2 regions of the Uniformispora flossi genome follow, and region 2 is predicted to be linked to the other one. Evidence: predicted binding sites of a transcription regulator. Region 2 holds the regulator's gene; the other holds the start of a gene.
The links. The regulator HspR, encoded in region 2, represses chaperone genes until heat shock. The targets are predictions, from matches to a motif close to TTGAGNNNNNNNNNCTCAA.

Region 1 (3,401 bases), on a different contig from region 2:
ACGCGACGACCGAGCGGCCGCCGGATGCCGAGATCGAAGAGGAATCCGAGGAACTCGCGGGCGGCGCGGCCTGGCGCGACGGGCCCGGCGAGGCCGACGGCGGCGACCCGTCGACCGCCGAATGGGCCGCGGACAAGGGCCCCGACACCCTCCGCAAGTCCTTCGGCGCGGGCCCGGACGACGAGACCGGCGGACGGCACCGGCGGTAGGAGGCCGGTGCCGTCCGCCGGTGCCGTCCCTCGGTCAGATGCCGCGGACGACCGGTTCCTGAAGCTCCGTCACCCACCCGGCGACATCGTCCGGAACGTCCAGGTACACCTCGCGCGGCAGACCCGTCGACCGGTAGCCGTGCTCCTCCAGCCACACGCCGAGCGCCTGCACGGTCGGCATGACGTCGTCCATCGACCCTTGGTGCACCAGGGTCGCGGCCTCGATCGCGGGCAGCACGACGACCTCGAAGGCTCGTTTGGCCGCGACGTCCGCCCCGACCGGCAGCGCCGCGTGCACGGTGACCGCGCCGCGGTCGCCGGTCGGCTCGTAGTACGCGATGCCCGGCCCGACCGGCGTGACCCCGGCGGCGGACAGCCGGTCGGCCAGCTCCGCGAACAGCGGACCGACCACCGGCCCGATGAACGCCGGCTCGTGGCCTTCCGCCACCGCCCGCAGCTCGGCCACCCGCACCGCCGGAACCGGCTTCACCACAACGTCCGCAGCAGACATGCAACCCTCGCTTTCGATCGCCCGGAGCCTCGCCTCGACCTGCGCCAACCGCGCGGCCTCCGCCGCCACCGACGCCGCCAGCTCGGCCCGCCGCAACCGCAGCATCCCGCGCAGTTCCTCGGGGCTCACCCGCTCGTCGAGGATCGCCCCGACCTGCTGCAGCGTGAACCCGAGGTCCTTCAAGGCGACAAGCCGGTTGAGGCGCGCAAGCTGCGCCGCCGAGTAGGAGCGGTAGCCGCTGACCGGGTCGACGAACGCCGGCGGCAGCAACCCGATCGCGTCGTAATGCCGCAGCATGCGCACCGACACCTGACCACGCCGGGCGAAGTCTCCGATTCCGAACATGACACCTTCAGCAGAGGGCCTGACACGGTGTGAGAGTCAAGCCGACGGCAGGACTCACAGCGACGCCACGAACCCGTGCGACAGATCGAGCCGGAACTGCGGCCCCGCCGCCCCTGGCTCCCAGCCGCGCCGCAAAGCCGTCCGGACGGCCCGAGCGACGTCGGAGGGCAGCACCGGCGAACCGCGGCGACCGACCCAATTGCCCGGATGCGGTCCTGCGGCGCGGACGACGAGTACGGCGCCGGGGTCGTCGTCGAGGGCGACGGCGTAGGCGCAGGGAGTCCAGCCCAGCGCCCGGCAGTACCTCGGGCGCCCCCGCAGCCGCCAACGGTAGGCGACGGAGTCGACGACGATCCGGCGCGAGCCGGTCTTGGCGATGGCCATCTACGGCTCCTCGTCCGGGCCCGGGGTCATGTCGTACTCGTCGACGTCGAGCGAGGCGCCGGTGGCGGCGAGGAAAGCGAGCGCGTCGCGGTCGAGCCACCAGCCGAGCAGATTGGCGGCGGTAGGCGTGTCCTCGGTGGGGCGAAGGTAGCGCACGACTTCCAGCACCGCGGAGCCCTCGCCGTCCTCGACCTCCGCGTCGAGCCGGCGTGCGAGGTCCGCGATGCGCTCGGTGTGGGGGATGAGGCGGGCCAGGACGCAGGCGGCCTGGTGGTCGACGCGGCGACCGGGCTCGCGACAGACGACCATCCAGGCGTGCACGACCGGGACGGGGGGCGAGGGCAGCTTGGTGCCGCGAACCATGACCTCGTCGGGCTCGATCCCGAGGAAGGCGGTCATGGCGGCGGCCGGGGTGCTGCGGCTTTTGAGCGCGAAATAGACGTACTGGTCGACCTGCATGCGGGTGAGGGTATTCCGACAACGGGTGAGCATGATTCGAACGTGTGTGCCAGGCGGGACCTCTGTGGGGCGTGTTCGCTGTGGGCGATCAGAGGTCGCGGGAGCGGCGGGAATGTTCGCGGGCTCTTTTTTCTTGAGTCGAGGCAGCGCAAGTGCAACGAACGAACCGACTCCGACCCTGGGAGCCCGTAATGAGCGACACCACCTCCGGCATCCTGACCCTCCCGGTGCTGCCCCTCGACGACATCGTGGTGCTCCCGGGTATGGCCGTGCCGCTGGAGCTGAACGAGCCCGAGACCCGCGCCGCGGTCGACGCCGCCCGGGCGCTGCCCGGGATCCGGGCCGGCAAGGGCCAGGCGCGCGTGCTGCTCGTGCCACGCGACGACGGGCACTACCCGGCGGTCGGCACCCTCGGCGTCATCGAGCAGATCGGCCGCCTGCCCAGCGGCGAGTCCGCCGTCGTGGTCCGCGGCACCGCCCGCGTCCGCATCGGCACCGGCACGACCGGACCCGGCGCGGCGCTCTGGGTGGAAGCCACGCCCGTCGACGAGGCCGAGCCGACCGAGCAGGACCAGGAGCTGGCCCGCGAGTACCGTGCGCTGGTCACCACCATCCTCGGCAAGCGCGGCGCCTGGCAGGTCGTCGACTTCGTCCAGCAGATCGAAGACCCGAGCGAGCTGTCCGACAACGCCGGCTACGCCCCGTACCTGAGCCAGCAGCAGAAGATCGACCTGCTGCAGACCACCGACCTCACCGAGCGGCTGGAAAAGGTCGTCGGCTGGACCCGCGACCACCTGGCCGAGCTGGACGTCGCGGAGACCATCCGCAAGGACGTCCAGGAAGGCATGGAGAAGACCCAGCGCGAGTTCCTGCTCAAGCAGCAGCTCGCCGCGATCCGCAAGGAGCTGGGCGAACTCAACGGCACGCCGGGCAGCGAGGAAGAGGACTACCGGGCCCGGGTCGAGGCCGCGGACCTGCCGGAGAAGGTGCTGCAGGCCGCGCTGAAGGAGGTCGACAAGCTCGAACACGCGTCCGAGGCCTCGCCGGAGAGCGGCTGGATCCGGACATGGCTGGACACCGTCCTGGAAATGCCGTGGAACGAGCGGACCGAGGACGCGTACGACATCGCCGGCGCCCGCGGCATCCTGGACGCCGACCACGCCGGACTCGACGACGTGAAGGAACGCATCGTCGAGTACCTGGCGGTGCGCAAGCGCCGCGAGGAGCGCGGTCTCGGCGTCGTCGGCGGGCGGCGCAGCGGCGCGGTCCTGGCGCTCGTCGGGCCTCCCGGCGTCGGCAAGACCTCGCTCGGCGAGTCCGTCGCGCGGGCGATGGGGCGCGAGTTCGTCCGCGTCGCGCTCGGCGGCGTCCGCGACGAGGCGGAGATCCGCGGGCACCGGCGCACCTACGTCGGCGCGCTGCCGGGCCGCATCGTGCGGGCGATCAAGGAGGCGGGGAGCATGAACCCCGTCGTCCTGCTCGACGAGATCGAC
Region 2 (3,401 bases):
AGCTCGCCCGCGAGTACCACCCCGATGCGAACAAGGGGGACGTCAAGGCGGAGGAGCGGTTCAAGGAGATCTCCGAGGCCTACGACGTGCTCGCCGACGAGAAGCGGCGCAAGGAGTACGACGAGGCCCGCGCCTTGTTCGGCAACGGAGGGTTCCGTGCGCCGGGCGGGGCCGGCGCCGGCAACTTCCCGTTCGACTTGGGCGACCTGTTCGGCGGTGGTGCCGCCGGGCAGGGCGCCGGGGGCGCGGGGGCGGGCGGCATCGGCGACTTGTTCGGCGGCCTGTTCGGCGGCGGGCGTACGGGTGCGCGGCAGCAGCCGCCGCGGCGCGGCCAGGACGTCGAGTCCGAGGTCACGCTGAATTTCTCGGATGCGGTGGACGGCGCGACGGTGCCGATCCGGCTGACGAGTTCGGAGGCGTGCCGGCACTGCAACGGGACCGGCGCGGCGGCCGGGACGATGCCGCGGACGTGTCCGACGTGCAGCGGCACCGGGCAGACCAGCCGCAACCAGGGCGGGTTCGCGTTCTCCGAGCCGTGCCGGGACTGCAAGGGCCGCGGCCTGATCGTCGACGACCCGTGCATCGTGTGCCACGGCAGCGGGCGGGCCAAGAGCGCGCGCACCATGCAGGTGCGGGTGCCGGCCGGCGTGCAGGACGGGCAGCGGATCCGGCTCAAGGGCAAGGGTGCGCCGGGTGAACGCGGCGGGCCCGCGGGCGACTTGTACGTGGTCGTGCATGTGCGTCCGCATCCGGTGTTCGGTCGGAAGGGCGACAACCTGACGGTGACGGCGCCGGTGACGTTCCCCGAGGCGGTGCTGGGCGCCGAGGTGACGGTGCCGACGCTCGGCGGCGCGCCGGTGACGCTCAAGCTGCCGGCGGGTACCAAGAACGGAGCGACGCTGCGGGTCCGGGGCCGCGGTGCGGCCCGCAAGGACGGCACCCGGGGCGACCTGCTGGTCACGGTCGAGGTGCTGGTTCCGCAGGACCTCGATGCGAAGGCGCTGGAAGCGTTGGAGGCCTACCGGGTCGCCACGTCGACGGAGGACCCGCGCGCGAAGTTGATGGAAGCCGCGAAGGGAGCGTGACATGAGAGCGGACGGAGGGGGGCCGCGGGGCGGAGTTCCGGGCGGCCGCGGCGGGCTCGGGCCCGGCGGGCCGTACGAGCTGAACGATGTCACGCCGGTCTACGTGATCTCGGTCGCCGCCCAGCTGTCCGGTCTGCACCCGCAGACGCTGCGCCAGTACGACCGCCTCGGCTTGGTCTCGCCGGACCGGGCGGCCGGTCGCGGGCGGCGGTACTCCGCCCGCGACATCGTGCAGTTGCGCGAGGTGCAGCGGCTCTCCCAGGAGGAGGGCATCAACCTCGCGGGTATCAAGCGCATCCTCGAACTGGAGAACCACGTCGAGGCGTTGCGCATGCGCGTCGCCGAGCTGGAGGCGCAGGTCGCCGAGGCGGGCACGGTGCAGGCGCAGCGGGAGGCCGCGGTGCACGCGTCCTACCGGCGCGATCTGGTGCGGGTGCAGCCGCAGGGCACCGCGCTGGTGGTGTGGCGCCCGAAGCGGGGCCGCGGGGACTGAACCGGTGTCGCGCGTCGCTGCGGGGGTGGCGTGTGGGGCTGCCGGGTAACTCCGGGTCTCAGCGGGTGCCGAGCCGGTCGGCGGCGTCCGCGAACCAGGTGTCGACTTGGGTGCGGTCGTAGCCGCGCCGCACGATGGTGAGGCCGTTGGCCGCGCCGTCGGCCCGCAGTTGCGCGGTGTCGACGGTGGACCGGCTTCCGGCCAGGGCGCGTTGGACCTCGGCGACGCGGGCGTCGACTTGGGCGCGGTCGTAGCCGCGGCGGACGAGGTCGAACTCGGGGGATTCCGGGGGGTCCGGGGATTCCGGGGATGCGACGGATGAGGGCGCGGGTTCGGCGGAGGCCCGCCTGGCGGGGACCGCCGTCGGGTCGGTGTCCGTGCCGCGTTTCCACCACGCCATTGCCGATCTCCCGCCCGAGTGTGCCGCCGTGCGCCGGACCGGAGCGACTGTACGCCGCGGGGACGGTTGCCGGGAGGCCCGGTGCCGCCCGATGGTGGGTGCTCAGCCGCGGCCGAGCGTGCGCGTTACCCGGATCTCGATGACCACCCGGTCGGGGTTGGCGCGCGGCGTGCGGTAGCGCTCGGTGTAGCGGCGTTCGGCGTCGGCGACCGCGGCCGGGTCGTCGACGACCACGGCGATGCCTTCCAGGGTCGCCCAGCGGGCGCGGTCGACCTGGCAGACGGCGACCCGGGCGCCGGCCGGGCCCGCGGCGGCGACGTTGCGGGCTTTGCGGCTGGTGCGGCTGGTGATGACCCGGGCGATGCCGGTCTCCGCGTCGTAGGTCGCGCCGACCGGGACGACGTGCGGGGTGCCGTCCGGGCGGAGTGTGGTCAGCGTGCACAGGTGGTACTCGCGCCAGAAGGCCGCGTAGGCCTCGGAGGCGTCGGGCGACTCGGAAGCCTGGTCGGTTCCGGCGGGTGCGGTCGCGGCGGTGGTCATGCGGCGACGGTAACCGGGGCCTGCCGGGCGGCCGCCGCGGGGGTCGTCGGCGCCGGAAAATCGGGCCGTGTTTCTCTCCCTCCAGAAAGTTGAGCGGAATACACTCAACTTTGGCCGGCGTTGTTCCAGGCAGCAACGCAAACCCGTCGTCGTCAGCAAAGGAGTCGCGTCGCGCACATGGATGCCAACAAGCTCACCACGAAGGCCGCGGAAAGCCTGTCCACGGCGGTCCGCAAGGCGGCGGTGTCCGGGCACCCCCAGGTGGAGCCCGCGCATCTGCTCGCGGCCCTGCTCGAACAGCCCGAAGGCACCGCGGTGCCGCTCCTCGCCGCGCTCGGCGTCGACGCGGCCCGGGTGAAGGCCGAGGCCGACCGGGCGCTCGACCGGCTGCCCCGCGCCCAGGGCTCGACCGTGTCCGCGCCCCAGCTCGCCCGCGAGACGCTGGCCGCGCTGGAGGACGCCGGGAGCCGCGCCGACGCGCTCGGCGACGCGTACGTCTCGACCGAGCACCTGCTCGTCGGGGTCGCCGAGTCCGGCGGCGCGATGGCCGACCTGCTCAAGGCGCACGGCGCCGGGCCGCAGGCGCTCCTCGACGCATTCACCAAGGTCCGCGGCAGCGCCCGGGTGACGTCGCAGGACCCGGAGAGCACCTACCAGGCGCTGGAGAAGTACGGCCGCGACCTGACCCAGGAAGCCCGCGACGGCAAGCTCGACCCGGTGATCGGCCGCGACGCCGAGATCCGCCGCGTCGTCCAGGTGCTGTCCCGGCGTACCAAGAACAACCCCGTGCTGATCGGCGAACCCGGCGTCGGCAAGACCGCCGTCGTGGAAGGCCTCGCGCGGCGCATCGTGGCCGGCGACGTGCCCGAGTCGCTGCGCGGCA

Region 1: lon (endopeptidase La) is a predicted target of HspR. The motif match lies at 2,042-2,060, and genes of this name have one in related genera.

What each region holds. Positions count from the first base shown of each region.
Region 1 is NZ_JBMULZ010000001.1:326,136-329,536, reverse strand. Features, by position in the region: gene ACPA54_RS01475 (HdeD family acid-resistance protein) at 1-209, shown strand, start outside; gene ACPA54_RS01470 (MerR family transcriptional regulator) at 244-1,065, opposite strand; gene ACPA54_RS01465 (hypothetical protein) at 1,120-1,449, opposite strand; gene ACPA54_RS01460 (DUF4279 domain-containing protein) at 1,450-1,908, opposite strand; gene lon (endopeptidase La) at 2,100-3,401, shown strand, end outside.
Region 2 is NZ_JBMULZ010000005.1:165,382-168,782, reverse strand. Features, by position in the region: gene dnaJ (molecular chaperone DnaJ) at 1-1,085, shown strand, start outside; gene ACPA54_RS13380 (heat shock protein transcriptional repressor HspR) at 1,087-1,578, shown strand; gene ACPA54_RS13375 (hypothetical protein) at 1,637-1,978, opposite strand; gene ACPA54_RS13370 (pyridoxamine 5'-phosphate oxidase family protein) at 2,081-2,518, opposite strand; gene clpB (ATP-dependent chaperone ClpB) at 2,696-3,401, shown strand, end outside.